Regions from separate parts of the Streptomyces sp. NPDC107546 genome, predicted to be linked through region 1. Evidence: riboswitches for the same ligand, from Rfam matches in the RefSeq annotation. Region 1 holds a riboswitch; the other holds the start of a gene.

Region 1 (7,108 bases):
CCAAGGCCTTCACGCCCCGGCGTGTCGCGGAGTTCGCGCCGCGGGTCCAGGAACTCACCGACCAACTCATCGACCGGTTCGCGGGCAGGGGTGAGGCCGACCTCATCCACGAGTTCGCCTTCCCGCTCCCCATCTACGCCATCTGCGACATGCTCGGCGTCCCGCGCGAGGACCAGGACGACTTCCGCGACTGGGCCGGGATGATGATCCGGCACGGGGGAGGACCGCGAGGCGGCGTCGCGCGGTCGGTGAAGAAGATGCGCGGCTACCTCGCCGACCTCATCCACCGCAAGCGCCAGGCGCTGCCCGCCGAGCCCGGCCCCGGCGAGGACCTCATCTCAGGACTCATCCGTGCCTCCGACCACGGGGAACACCTCACGGAGAACGAGGCGGCCGCGATGGCCTTCATCCTGCTCTTCGCCGGGTTCGAGACCACCGTCAACCTCATCGGAAACGGCACGTTCGCGCTCCTCGGTCACCCCGGGCAGCGGGCCCGTCTGCAGCGGTCGCTCGCCGCCGGGGACCGCGACCTGCTCGAGACCGGCGTCGAGGAGCTGCTGCGCTACGACGGCCCGGTGGAGCTGGCCACCTGGCGGTTCGCCACGCGGCCGCTCACCATCGGCGGGCAGGACATCGCCGCCGGCGACCCCGTCCTGGTGGTCCTGGCCGCCGCGGACCGGGACCCGGCGCGCTTCGCCGACCCGGACGTCCTCGACCTCTCCCGCCGCGACAACCAGCACCTCGGGTACGGGCACGGCATCCACTACTGCCTGGGCGCTCCCCTGGCCCGCCTGGAGGGACAGACGGCGCTCGCCACGCTCCTGACCCGCCTGCCGGACCTGCGGCTCGCGGTCGACCCGTCCGACCTGCGGTGGCGCGGCGGACTCATCATGCGGGGCCTGCGCACGCTGCCCGTGGCGTTCACACCGGTACCGGAGAAAGGTCACGAAGCTCCCGCCGACATCCGGACATGACACGGCGAACACGCCGGTGGTCACAAGAAGGTGACAGGATCTCACCTCTGTGATCTTCACGTGATCTACGCTGCATTAACTTGTGACAAGCGATCCAGTGCGGATACGTTCACGCAGCAACGCGGCGGTCCGCACGCCACGGCCGTCGCGTCGGTCGATGCTGTCGTGTGAAAGGCAACCGCATGCTCTCCGGGAACGGTCGTCACCGTCGCCCCCGTCAGGCTCCGGCTCTCCTCGTCGCGGCAGGGGTGACCGGATCAGCGATCGCGATTCCGCTGCTCGGCGCCACCGGCGCGAGCGCGGCCACCGGCGTCACCTGGGACCAGGTCGCGGAGTGCGTCAGCGGCGGCTCATGGAGCGCGGACACCGGCAACGGTCACTACGGCGGGCTGCAGTTGACGCAGGACGACTGGGACAGGTACGGCGGTCTCGACTACGCGCCGAGCCCCGACCAGGCGAGCCGCTCGCAGCAGATCGCCGTCGCCGAGAAGGTCCTGGCGGCCCGGGGCGTGGGGGTCTGGGGCACCTGCGGCCTGCTGAACGGTCTGAGCAAGGACTCCGGCTCCGCCGGTGTCGACACGGGTGTCGCCGGGGACTCGTCGTCCGACGGCGGATCGTCCTCCGATTCCGGTCTCGGGTCCGGTCTTGACTCCGGTCTGTCCGACTCGTCCGGATCATCTGCGTCGACCACTCCGTCGCCTTCTTCATCCTCTTCGTCCCCTTCGTCCTCCTCGTCCTCACCCTCGTTCGGGGCGTCGACCGCCGACGCCGCCAACAGCGCACAGGGGTCCGGTGGTGCTCCGGCGGCCACGACGAAGAGCGATGGGTCGGACAAGTCGACACAGGACGATGCCTCGTCCGGGGCGAGTTCGCCCGAGACCTCGAGCGCCGGTCGTCATCGCGGCGACGGCGCCGACGAGAGTGCGGCGGACGGCCGTACGTCGGACGTGTCCGGCCGGCACGCCTCGCGCGGCACCACGGACGCGCGTGACGCCGTCGACGGTTCGTACACCGTCCGCCCCGGGGACAATCTGTCGTCCATCGCCGACTCCCTTGACCTCAGCGGCGGATGGACGGCGCTGTACGAGGCGAACAGGCAGACGGTCGGCGCCGACCCGAACCTCATCCTCCCCGGTCAGAGCCTTGCGCTCGGCGCCGACCCGACCGGCGACTCGTCCTGAACTGCCCCTTCCGTGGCGGAAGTTGACGACCCACTTCGCGCTGAATGTCCTGTTTGGTGAAAGTGAGATATGGGTCTCATAAGCCCTGATCGTCTTTGAAATTCCGGCGATCGACTGCTTACGGTCGTGATCGCTCGCCACAGCGAGCCCCGGCGGTCGCAACGCCGAATCCTGCCAGCGGCCGTACGGGAACAGTCGTCGCGTCAAGCGCCGTAGGCAGGAGCGGGGGACCCAAGGTAGGCGCCGCATCCGGGAGTTGACCGGAAGCGGCTCGGGGTGAAGCCGTGTTCCGCAAGGGGCACGGCCGGGCAACTCAACCGGCCCGAACCCGACAGCTCACCTCGCAGGCGTCGGTGAGGGGAATGAACCATGCTGTGTTCCGGCAACGGTAAGCACCGCCGCCCGTCCAAGGCCACCCGTGCCATCGCGCTCGCCGGTGTCGCCGGCGCTGCCATCGCCGGCCCGCTCCTCGCGGCCGGGAACGCCTCCGCGGCCACCGCCGCCCAGTGGGACGCCGTCGCCCAGTGCGAGTCCGGCGGCAACTGGCACATCAACACCGGCAACGGCTTCTACGGCGGTCTGCAGTTCACGAACTCCACCTGGGCCGCGTACGGCGGCACCGCCTACGCCTCCCGCGCCGACCTGGCCACCGAGGGCCAGCAGATAGCCGTCGCCGAGAAGGTCCTCGCGGGCCAGGGCAAGGGCGCCTGGCCGGTGTGCGGCAAGGGCCTGACCAGCGCCGCGTACAACGGTTCCGCGGCCACGGGCTCCTCGAGCGGCGCGAAGAGCACCACCACGAAGAGCACCACCACCCGCTCGACCGAGCGGCAGGCGGCCAACCGCTCCGCGCAGCGCCCGGCTCCGCAGAAGACCGTCACCACCCCGACCGGCCAGAAGGTCAAGAAGGGCGACGGCGAGTACAAGGTGGTCAAGGGCGACACCCTCAGCTCGATCGCCGCGACCCACCACGTCCAGGGCGGCTGGACGAAGCTCTTCGACCTGAACAAGGACATCGTCCAGGACGCCGACCTGATCTACCCGGGCCAGCAGCTGCACCTGAAGTGACAGCCACCCGGTAGCCGGGCCGCAGGCCCCTGCCAGGCGTGACCCCCACCGCGGGGGTCGCGTGAGGGCCCACCCCCGTCCCCACGGGCTCCCCGCTCCGGTGCGTGTTCCCCCGTGCGCGCCGGAGCGGGGTTTTTGCTGTCCGCCCTGTTCGCTGTCCCGCCCGTTCGCTGTCACGCCTCTTCGCTGTCCGGCCCGTTCGCTGTCCGGCCGTGCGGATTTCACCCGACCTTTCCCCAGCCCTTTGTTCCGGGCAGGAACAATGTGTACCGTCACCCTGTCCACGGGACGGTCGGTAGGCCGGCCGACAGCCCGGGGCGGTTAGGCTCTAGTCGCAAGGCACAGCCGCAAGGCAGACAGCCCCGCACTTCCAGCGTCACATCCAAGAAGGAGATGCTCGTGCCGTCCATCGACGTCGTCGTAGCCCGGGAAATCCTGGACTCCCGAGGCAACCCCACGGTCGAGGTCGAGGTCGGCCTCGACGACGGCAGCACGGGTCGTGCCGCCGTTCCGTCCGGCGCCTCCACCGGCGCCTTCGAGGCCATCGAGCTCCGCGACGGTGACCCCAACCGCTACCAGGGCAAGGGCGTCGAGAAGGCCGTTCTCGCCGTCATCGAGCAGATCGGCCCGGAGCTGGTCGGCTACGACGCCACCGAACAGCGCCTGATCGACCAGGCGATGATGGACCTGGACGCCACCGACAACAAGGGCTCCCTCGGCGCCAACGCGATCCTCGGCGTCTCCCTCGCCGTCGCCCACGCCGCCTCCGAGGCCAGCGACCTGCCCCTGTTCCGCTACCTGGGCGGCCCGAACGCGCACCTGCTGCCGGTGCCGATGATGAACATCCTCAACGGCGGCTCGCACGCCGACTCCAACGTGGACATCCAGGAGTTCATGATCGCCCCGATCGGCGCGGAGTCCTTCTCCGAGGCGCTGCGCTGGGGCACCGAGGTCTACCACACGTTGAAGAAGGTCCTGAAGAGCAAGGGCCTGGCCACCGGCCTCGGCGACGAGGGCGGCTTCGCCCCGAACCTCGGCTCCAACCGTGAGGCCCTCGACCTCATCCTGGAGGCCATCAAGGAGGCCGGTTACGCCCCCGGCCAGCAGATCGCCCTCGCGCTCGACGTGGCCGCCTCCGAGTTCTACAAGGACGGCAAGTACCTCTTCGAGGGCAAGGAGCGCTCCGCCGCCGAGATGACGGAGTACTACGAGGAGCTCGTCGCGGCCTATCCGCTCGTCTCCATCGAGGACCCGCTGTTCGAGGACGACTGGGCCGGCTGGAAGGTCATCACCGACAAGCTCGGCGACAAGGTCCAGCTGGTCGGCGACGACCTGTTCGTCACCAACCCCGAGCGCCTGGCCCGTGGTATCGAGGAGGGCGCGGCCAACGCCCTGCTGGTCAAGGTCAACCAGATCGGCTCGCTGACCGAGACCCTGGACGCCGTCGAGCTGGCCCAGCGCAACGGCTTCAAGTGCATGATGTCCCACCGCTCCGGCGAGACCGAGGACGTCACCATCGCCGACCTGGCCGTCGCCACCAACTGTGGCCAGATCAAGACCGGCGCCCCGGCCCGCTCCGAGCGCGTCGCCAAGTACAACCAGCTGCTGCGCATCGAGGAGATCCTCGACGACGCCGCGGTGTACGCCGGCCGCTCGGCCTTCCCGCGCTTCAAGGGCTGAGACGAGGCAAGCCGCTGGGGCAAGCCCGGGCAAGGCTTGGCCGGTCGTACGTACGTCCCCGTACTCGGTCCCGTACCGTGTGCGGGGACGTACGCGCGTGTGAAGGGGAGGCGGGAGACATGGCCGGGAAGGACCGCGACCGGTTCTCCACCGCGACCAGGCTCAGGCTGCTCGGCGAGCAGACGGCCGCCCGGGTCTACCGCTCCCAGACCCGGCGCCAGGCCCGCCGCTCCCGGCTCACCGGCCGGGCCGCGCTCCTCGCCCTCGTCCTGTGCTCGCTGATCGTGGCACTGGCCTACCCGATGCGGCAGTACGTCTCCCAGCGCGGCGAGATCGCCGACCTGGAGCGGCAGCAGGAGGAGGCCCGCAAGCGCGTCGAACAGCTGCGTGACCTGAAGGCGCGCTGGCAGGACGACGCCTACGCGGAGCAGCAGATCCGCCAGCGGCTGCACTATGTGATGCCGGGGGAGACCGGCTACATCGTGATCGACCCGGACGCGGTCAAGCCGTCGCGCGCGGACCGGAGCACGGCCGTACGCCCCTGGTACGCCGGCCTCTGGGACGGGGTGGACAGGGCCGACGCGGCGGACAGGGCCGACGGTCCGGCCGGTGAGCGCACCGCGCCCTGACGCGCCCGTCACGCACCCGGACGCATCCCGACGGACCTGACGCACCCATGAGAAAGACTGTCTGAAAGAGAGCCATGGAAACCCCTCCGCCGCCCACCCCGCGCACCGAGCCGACGGACGCGGACGTCGAGGCCGTCAAGCAGCAGCTCGGGCGCCCCCCGCGTGGGCTGCGCGCGATCGCGCACCGGTGTCCCTGCGGGCAGCCGGACGTCGTGGAGACGGCGCCGCGGCTCCCCGACGGCACCCCGTTCCCGACGACGTACTACCTGACGTGCCCGAAGGCGGCCTCCGCGATCGGCACGCTGGAGGCAGACGGCGTCATGAAGGAGATGACGGAGCGGCTGGCCACGGACCCGGAACTGGCCGCCGCCTACCGCGCCGCGCACGAGGACTACATCTCCCGCCGTGACGCCATCGAGGTCCTGGAGGGCTTCCCCAGCGCGGGCGGCATGCCGGACCGGGTGAAGTGCCTGCACGTCCTCGTGGCGCACTCCCTGGCCGCAGGACCGGGCGTCAACCCGCTCGGCGACGAGGCGATCGCGATGCTGCCGGAGTGGTGGCGCAAGGGGTCGTGTGTGGAGGCCGAGGTTTCCGAGGAGGACGGCAAGTGACACGGGTCGCCGCCATCGACTGCGGTACGAACTCCATCCGGCTCCTGGTCGCGGACGCCACTGTGTCCGACAGCGCCTCCGGCGCGGGCGCCACGGGTGAACTGGTCGACCTGGACCGGCGGATGACCATCGTCCGGCTGGGGCAGGGCGTGGACCGCACCGGACGTCTGGCGCCCGAGGCCCTGGAGCGCACGTTCACCGCCTGCCGGGAGTACGCCGAGGTCATCAAGAAGCACGGCGCCGAGCGGATCCGGTTCGTCGCCACGTCCGCCACCCGGGACGCGGAGAACCGGGACGAGTTCGTCCGGGGGGTGGCGGACATCCTCGGCGTCGAACCGGAGGTCATCTCGGGCGACCAGGAGGCGGAGTTCTCCTTCACGGGGGCGACCCGGGAGCTGATGGGCCGTACGGATCTGGCCACGCCCTTCCTGGTGGTGGACATCGGCGGCGGCTCCACGGAGTTCGTCGTCGGCGACGGGCACGTGCGCGCCGCACGGTCCGTGGACATCGGCTGCGTCCGTATGACCGAGCGGCACCTCGTGCGGGACGGGGTGGTCGCCGACCCGCCGACCGAGGAGCAGATCGCGGCCATACGGTCCGACATCGAGGCGGCGCTGGACCTGGCGGAGCAGACGGTTCCGCTGCGGGAGGCGCACACGCTGGTGGGCCTCGCGGGGTCGGTCACCACGGTCTCGGCGATCGCCCAGGACCTCCCGGAGTACGACTCGACGCGGATCCACCACTCCCGGATCTCCCGCGACCGGGTTCGGGAGATCACAAGTGCGCTGCTCCACTCCACCCACGCCGAGCGCGCGGCGATCCCGTCGATGCACCCGGGCCGCGTGGACGTCATCGGCGCGGGCGCCCTCGTACTGCTGGCGATCATGGAACGGACCGACACGACGGAGGTCGTGGTCAGCGAACACGACATCCTCGACGGCATCGCCTGGTCGATCGCGTAACCACCG
Region 2 (7,108 bases), on a different contig from region 1:
CGGCTCCCGGCACGAGGTTCAGGGGCGCACGGGTCTCGCCCACCTCTTCGAGCATCTGATGTTCCAGGGCTCCGCCCAGGTCAAGGGCAACGGCCACTTCGAGCTGGTGCAGGGAGCGGGTGGCTCGCTCAACGGCACCACCAGCTTCGAGCGCACCAACTACTTCGAGACCATGCCCGCCCACCAGCTGGAGCTCGCCCTCTGGCTGGAGGCCGACCGCATGGGCTCCCTGCTCGCCGCGCTCGACGACGAGTCCATGGAGAACCAGCGGGACGTCGTGAAGAACGAGCGCCGCCAGCGTTACGACAACGTCCCCTACGGCACCGCCTTCGAGAGGCTGACCGCGCTCGCCTACCCGGAGGGCCACCCTTACCACCACACGCCGATCGGGTCGATGGCCGACCTGGACGCGGCGACCCTGGAGGACGCGCGCGCGTTCTTCCGCACCTACTACGCGCCGAACAACGCGGTGCTGTCCGTCGTCGGCGACATCGACCCCCAGCAGACCCTCGCCTGGGTCGAGAAGTACTTCGGGTCCATCCCGTCCCACGACGGCAAGCCCGAGCCGCGCGACGGCTCGCTGCCCGAGACCATCGGCGAGCAGCTGCGCGAGGTCGTCGAGGAGGAGGTTCCGGCGCGCGCCCTGATGGCCGCCTACCGGCTGCCGCACGACGGTACGCGCGCGTGCGACGCGGCCGACCTGGCGCTCACGATCCTCGGCGGCGGCGAGTCCTCCCGCCTGTACAACCGGCTCGTGCGTCGTGACCGCACCGCCGTCGCCGCCGGGTTCGGCCTGCTACGGCTCGCCGGTGCGCCTTCGCTCGGGTGGCTGGACGTGAAGACCTCCGGTGACGTCGAGGTGCCCGTCATCGAGGCCGCCATCGACGAGGAACTCGCCCGGTTCGCCGAGCGGGGCCCGACGGCCGAGGAAATGGAGCGCGCCCAGGCCCAGTTGGAGCGCGAGTGGCTGGACCGGCTCGGCACGGTCGCGGGCCGCGCCGACGAACTGTGCCGGTACGCCGTGCTGTTCGGCGACCCCCAGCTCGCCCTGACCGCCGTCAAGCGCGTGCTCGAGGTCACCGCCGAGGAGGTGCAGGAGATCGCCCAGGCCCGCCTGCGCCCCGACAACCGCGCGGTGCTCGTGTACGAACCGGTCGGGGCCGAGGCCGAGACCCCGGAAGCAGCCGAGACCACCGACGAGACCGAGGAGTCGGCGAAGTGAGCGAGCTCGCGACCATGGAGTTCCACCCGCAGCCCCAGCCCGGCGAGGCCCGGCCCTGGGCGTTCCCGGCGCCCGAGCGCGGCACGCTCGACAACGGCCTGACCGTGCTGCGCTGTCACCGTCCCGGCCAGCAGGTCGTCGCCGTCGAGGTGCTCCTCGGCGCCCCCCTGGACGCCGAGCCGGCCGGCCTCGACGGTGTCGCCACGATCATGGCGCGCGCCTTCTCCGAGGGCACCGACAAGCACTCCGCCGAGGAGTTCGCCGCCGAGCTGGAGCGCTGCGGCGCCACCCTCGACTCGCACGCCGACCACCCCGGCGTCCGCCTGTCCCTGGAGGTTCCGGTCTCCCGCCTCCCCAAGGCGCTCGGACTGCTCGCCGACGCACTGAGGTCGCCGGCATTCGCGGACAGTGAGGTGGAGCGCCTGGTCCGCAACCGCCTCGACGAGATCCCGCACGAGATGGCCAACCCGGCCCGCCGCGCCGCCAAGGAGCTCTCCAAGGAGCTGTTCCCGGCGTCCTCGCGCATGTCACGCCCGCGTCAGGGCACCGAGGAGACGGTCGCGACCATCGACGCCGCGGCCGTCCGTGCCTTCTACGAGCGGTATGTGCGCCCCGCGACGTCCACCGCGGTCGTGGTCGGCGACCTCACCGGGATCGATCTCGACGAGCTCCTCGGCGACACCCTCGGCGCCTGGGCGGGGGAGCCCGTCAAGCCGCGCCCGGTGCCCCCGGTGACCGCCGACGACACCGGCCGCGTGATCATCGTGGACCGTCCGGGCGCCGTCCAGACGCAGCTGCTCATCGGCCGTGTCGGGCCCGACCGTCACGACCGCGTGTGGCCCGCCCAGGTGCTCGGCACGTACTGCCTCGGCGGCACCCTCACCTCCCGCCTGGACCGCGTCCTGCGCGAGGAGAAGGGCTACACCTACGGGGTGCGGGCCTTCGGGCAGGTGCTGCGCTCCGCGCCCGACGGCACGGGCGCCGCGATGCTCGCCATCAGCGGCTCCGTCGACACGCCGAACACCGGCCCGGCGCTCGACGACCTGTGGAAGGTGCTGCGCACCCTCGCCGCCGAGGGCCTGACGGACGCCGAGCGCGACGTCGCCGTACAGAACCTGGTGGGGGTGGCACCGCTGAAGTTCGAGACGGCGGCGGCCGTCGCGAGCACGCTCGCCGACCAGGTCGAGCAGCACCTGCCGGACGACTACCAGTCGACGCTGTATCAGCAGCTGGCCGCCACGGGCACGGTGGAGGCCACCGCGGCGGTGGTGAACGCCTTCCCCGTGGACCGTCTGGTCACCGTGCTGGTGGGCGACGCCGCGCAGATCAAGGAGCCCGTCGAGGCGCTCGGCATCGGCGAAGTGAGCGTCGTCGCCGCCGAGTAGAGCGCACCGTACGCGCGCGTGCGCCGCGCCTCTCCCGGGGCCCTGGTGACTTTCCGTGTCACCAGGGCCCCACCCGTTGGCGAGTTTGTCCGTATTGCCACAGAGGTTGCCTCTCTGCCCTGTGGGATGCGCTACAAACCCCCTCCTGCGTTTGCTGATTGAAAGACGGTCCCCTTAGCGTCATTCGGGCTGTCCGTCAGGCAGTGCGCCGCACCCGCGGCACCGGACAGTCATCGCCGAGTCCCCGTACGGCGCGAGCCAGGGGAGCCGGGGACCCAAAACCACAGTCCCTGGGGTGAATCGGGCGCGAGCCCGTAGGAGACCTTCCTGCTCCGAACCCGTCAGCTAACCCGGTAGGCGAGAGGGAAGGAAAGGACCAGCCACTTCATGGCGTTCACCTGCGCCACCGGGAAGCACCGTCGCCCGAGCCGTGTGAAGCGTACGACTGCGAACGCCGTCGGCGTGGCAGCGCTCACCGCCACCGGTGTCATCGGCACCCTCGCCGCCCCGGCCCTCGCCGCCGGCGCCCCCGTCGAGCAGACCGGGCTGCTCCAGGCCGTCACCCTCGGTGACTCGGTCGCCGAGAAGATCGACGCACAGGCCGCCGCCCAGAAGCAGGCCGCCGAACAGAAGCAGGCCGAGGAGGCCGCGCGCAGGAAGGCCGCCGAGAAGGCCCGCCAGGAGCGCGAGGCCAAGGAGCGGGCCGCGCGCGAGGCCGAGCGCAGGCGTCTCAACATGTTCGTGCCGCCGATCTCCGACTCCTTCGTGTCCACCGGTTACAAGACCGGCGGCTCCCTGTGGTCCTCCGGCTCCCACACGGGCATCGACTTCCACGCCGCCACGGGCACGCCCGTGCACGCCGTCGGCGCCGGTACCGTCGTCCAGACAGGCTGGGGCGGCGCGTACGGCAACCAGATCGTCATCAGGATGAACGACGGTACCTACACCCAGTACGGCCACCTGTCGTCCATCGGCGTCTCCGTGGGGCAGCGGGTCACCCCCGGCCAGCAGATAGCCCTCTCCGGGTCCACCGGCAACACCACGGGGCCGCACCTGCACTTCGAGGCCCGTACCACTCCGGAGTACGGCTCGGACATCGACCCCGTCGCCTACCTGCGCTCGCACGGCGTGAACGTCTGACGGCCGGCGCCCGCGACCCGCGCGCCCGCACCCGACGGCCCCGGCTGATCAGCCGGGGCCGTCGTCGGCTTTCGAACGTTGCGTGTCCAAAAAATATCCCTGGATTCCGACCCGCCGTCGGAAATTCCGGCCCGCTGCAATAGAGTCGGTTGAACACACGTCAATCGCGTGCGTTTCACGGGGATTAAGGCGGAGGTCGGTCATGCGTATTCCGGCGCACTCGGTCTGCACGGCGATCCGTGATGACATCGTCGCGGGTGTCTACGAGCGCGGCAGCCGGCTCACCGAGGAAGTCCTCGCGCGCCGCTACGGCGTCTCCCGCGTCCCCGTGCGCGAGGCGTTGCGCACCCTGGAGGCCGAGGGCTTCGTCGTCACCCGCCGGCACGCGGGCGCGTGCGTGGCGGAACCCACCGAGCAGGAGGCCGCCGACCTGCTGGAGATGCGGATGCTGCTGGAGCCGCTCGGGGCCGCGCGGGCCGCGCAGCGGCGTACCGAGGCCCACCTCAAGGTGCTGCGCGGCCTGGTCCGACTGGGCCAGGAGCGGGCCAGGAGGGGCCAGAGCGAGGATCTGCGCTCCCTGGGCGGCTGGTTCCACGAGACGCTGGCGCAGGCCTGCGGGAGCCCCGCGCTTACCTCGACGCTGGCCCAGCTGCGGCACAAGATCACATGGATGTACGCGGTCGACGCGCCGGTCAGCCCCGTGGAGTCCTGGGCCGAGCACGGCGGCATCGTGGACGCCGTCGCGCGCGGGGACGGCGAGCGGGCGCGGGCGATCACCGCGCTGCACGCGGAACGCTCCACGGCCGCGCACCGGCTCCGCTTTCCCGGCGGGACGGACCACGCGGACCGTGTGAGGACTTCGCAACACCACGTAAACATGTCGGCGCTCCGGCATTAACACGAGCACCGTATACAAAGAGGAATATCCGGTTGAAGCCCTGTTTTCGGCTGTCTGTTTTTCGCGTGCGTCCATAAATTAGACGTGCGCCGTTTCGGTGTGCCCTGTGCGACTTTATTCGTGCCGAGGGGCAACACCGTGCGCCGATTTATTGCGTGCTCCGTTCCTCGCCGTTCCCTGCCCCGGGACCGCATTCCTCGCCGGCCTCGCCGTCTTTCGACGGGAGCTTGCCCGGCACGACAAAAGCCGCGCCGCCATGACGGCGGCGCGGCTGAAGCAGGGTGCTGCTGCCCGAAGGGTCAGACGGTCTCGGGGAGTTCCTCGAGGCCCTCGGCGACCAGCTTGGCCAGGCGGTCGAGCGCGGCGTCCGCGCCCTCCGCGTCGGAGGCCAGGACGATCTCCTCGCCGCCCTGGGCGCCGAGGCCCAGAACCGCCAGCATGGATGCGGCGTTGACGGGGTTGCCGCCCGCCTTGGCGATCGTCACCGGAATGCCGGAGGCCGTGGCTGCCCGGACGAAGATGGAGGCGGGGCGGGCGTGGAGACCCTCGGCCCAGCCGACGTTGACGCGGCGCTCAGCCATGTGTTGCTGCCCTTCAGGTGTATCAGGGTTGTCTAGACCAGTGTTCCATAGGTGAAGCGTGCCCGGAAGGGCACCGTCCGTCCTCGGCGGGCCGGGACCGATCCCCTCAGCCTGCCTCGCGCCGCCTGCGGACGCGAGCCTTACTCTGGGGCCCATGCAGACCACGTCGGACCGGCACGAGTACCCCGCCCACTGGGAGGCCGACGTGGTGCTGCGCGACGGCGGCACCGCGCGCATCAGGCCCATCACCGTCGATGACGCCGAGCGCCTCGTCAGCTTCTACGAGCAGGTCTCGGACGAGTCGAAGTACTACCGCTTCTTCGCGCCGTACCCGCGCCTGTCCGCCAAGGACGTCCACCGCTTCACGCACCACGACTTTGTGGACAGGGTGGGACTCGCGGCCACGGTCGGCGGCGAGTTCATCGCAACCGTACGCTATGACCGCATCGGTACCGACGGCCTGCCCGCCTCCGCGCCCGCCGACGAGGCCGAGGTCGCCTTCCTCGTGCAGGACGCGCACCAGGGGCGCGGCGTCGCCTCCGCCCTCCTCGAACACATCGCGGCGGTGGCCAGGGAGCGAGGCATCCGCCGGTTCGCCGCCGAGGTGCTGCCCGCCAACACCAGGATGATCAAGGTGTTCACGGACGCCGGGTACCAGCAGAAGCGCAGCTTCGAGGACGGTGTCGTACGCCTGGAGTTCGATCTGGAGCCCACCGACCGGTCGCTGGCCGTCCAGCGCGCCCGGGAACAGCGGGCCGAGGCGCGGTCCGTGCAGCGGCTGCTCGCACCCGGGGCGGTCGCCGTGATCGGCGCCGGCCGCACGCCCGGGGGAGTGGGCCGCAGCGTTCTCGACCACCTCAGGTACGGCGGGTACACCGGCCGCCTGTACGCGGTGAACCGGGCGTTCGCCGCGGACCGCAAGGAGCTCGAGGGCATCCCCGCCCACCGCTCGGTCCGCGACATCTCCGAGCCGGTCGACGTCGCCGTGGTGGCCGTGCCCGCCGAGCACGTCCCCGAGGTCGTCACCGAGTGCGGCGAGCACGGGGTGCAGGGGCTCGTGGTGGTCTCCGCCGGCTACGCCGAGAGTGGGCCCGAGGGGCGGGAGCGGCAGCGGGAGCTGGTGCGGCAGGCGCGGTCGTACGGCATGCGGATCATCGGGCCGAACGCCTTCGGGATCATCAACACCTCGCCGCAGGTCCGGCTCAACGCCTCCCTCGCCCCCCAGATGCCCCGCCCCGGGCGCATAGGACTGTTCGCCCAGTCTGGCGCCATCGGGATCGCCCTGCTGTCACGGCTGCACCGGCGCGGCGGAGGTGTGACCGGCGTCACGGGTGTCTCGACCTTCGTCTCCTCCGGGAACCGGGCGGACGTGTCCGGCAACGACGTCCTCCAGTACTGGTACGACGACCCTGACACCGACGTCGCCCTGATGTATCTGGAGACCATCGGCAACCCCCGCAAGTTCAACCGGCTCGCGCGGCGCACGGCGGCGTCCAAGCCACTCGTGGTGGTGCAGGGCGCGCGGCACGGGGGCGCGCCCCAGGGGCACGCGGTCCGGGCCACACGCCTGCCGCACGCCACGGTGTCCGCGCTGCTGCGGCAGGCCGGCGTGATCCGGGTGGACACGATCACGGAGCTGGTGGACGCGGGCCTGCTGCTGGCCCGCCAGCCGCTGCCCGCGGGGCCCAGGGTGGCGATCCTCGGGAACTCCGAGTCGCTGGGGCTGCTGACGTACGACGCGTGCCTCACGGAGGGCCTGCGGCCCTCGCCGCCGCTCGATCTCACGACGGAGGCGTCGGCCGAGGACTTTCACCGGGCGCTGGTCGGCGCGCTGGCCGACGACTCCTGTGATGCCGTTGTCGTGACGGCGATACCGGCGGTG

The links. A riboswitch is a leader RNA that binds a small molecule or an ion and turns the genes downstream of it on or off. The one in region 1 is predicted to bind cyclic di-AMP.
Region 2: it holds a riboswitch for cyclic di-AMP, as region 1 does, so the genes downstream of both, ACZ7L1_RS00425 (M23 family metallopeptidase) here and ACZ7L1_RS10570 (transglycosylase family protein) in region 1, are expected to answer to the same signal.

The regions. Positions count from the first base shown of each region.
Region 1 covers NZ_JBVKBA010000006.1:20,172-27,279, reverse strand. The annotation lists gene ACZ7L1_RS10580 (cytochrome P450 family protein) at 1-974, shown strand, start outside; gene ACZ7L1_RS10575 (LysM peptidoglycan-binding domain-containing protein) at 1,157-2,155, shown strand; cyclic di-AMP (ydaO/yuaA leader) riboswitch at 2,354-2,520, shown strand; gene ACZ7L1_RS10570 (transglycosylase family protein) at 2,525-3,220, shown strand; gene eno (phosphopyruvate hydratase) at 3,614-4,900, shown strand; gene ACZ7L1_RS10560 (FtsB family cell division protein) at 5,020-5,529, shown strand; gene ACZ7L1_RS10555 (DUF501 domain-containing protein) at 5,604-6,140, shown strand; gene ACZ7L1_RS10550 (Ppx/GppA phosphatase family protein) at 6,137-7,102, shown strand.
Region 2 covers NZ_JBVKBA010000001.1:100,093-107,200, forward strand. The annotation lists gene ACZ7L1_RS00415 (M16 family metallopeptidase) at 1-1,222, shown strand, start outside; gene ACZ7L1_RS00420 (M16 family metallopeptidase) at 1,219-2,607, shown strand; cyclic di-AMP (ydaO/yuaA leader) riboswitch at 2,832-2,982, shown strand; gene ACZ7L1_RS00425 (M23 family metallopeptidase) at 2,995-3,747, shown strand; gene ACZ7L1_RS00430 (GntR family transcriptional regulator) at 3,950-4,645, shown strand; gene ACZ7L1_RS00435 (HPr family phosphocarrier protein) at 4,945-5,226, opposite strand; gene ACZ7L1_RS00440 (bifunctional acetate--CoA ligase family protein/GNAT family N-acetyltransferase) at 5,381-7,108, shown strand, end outside.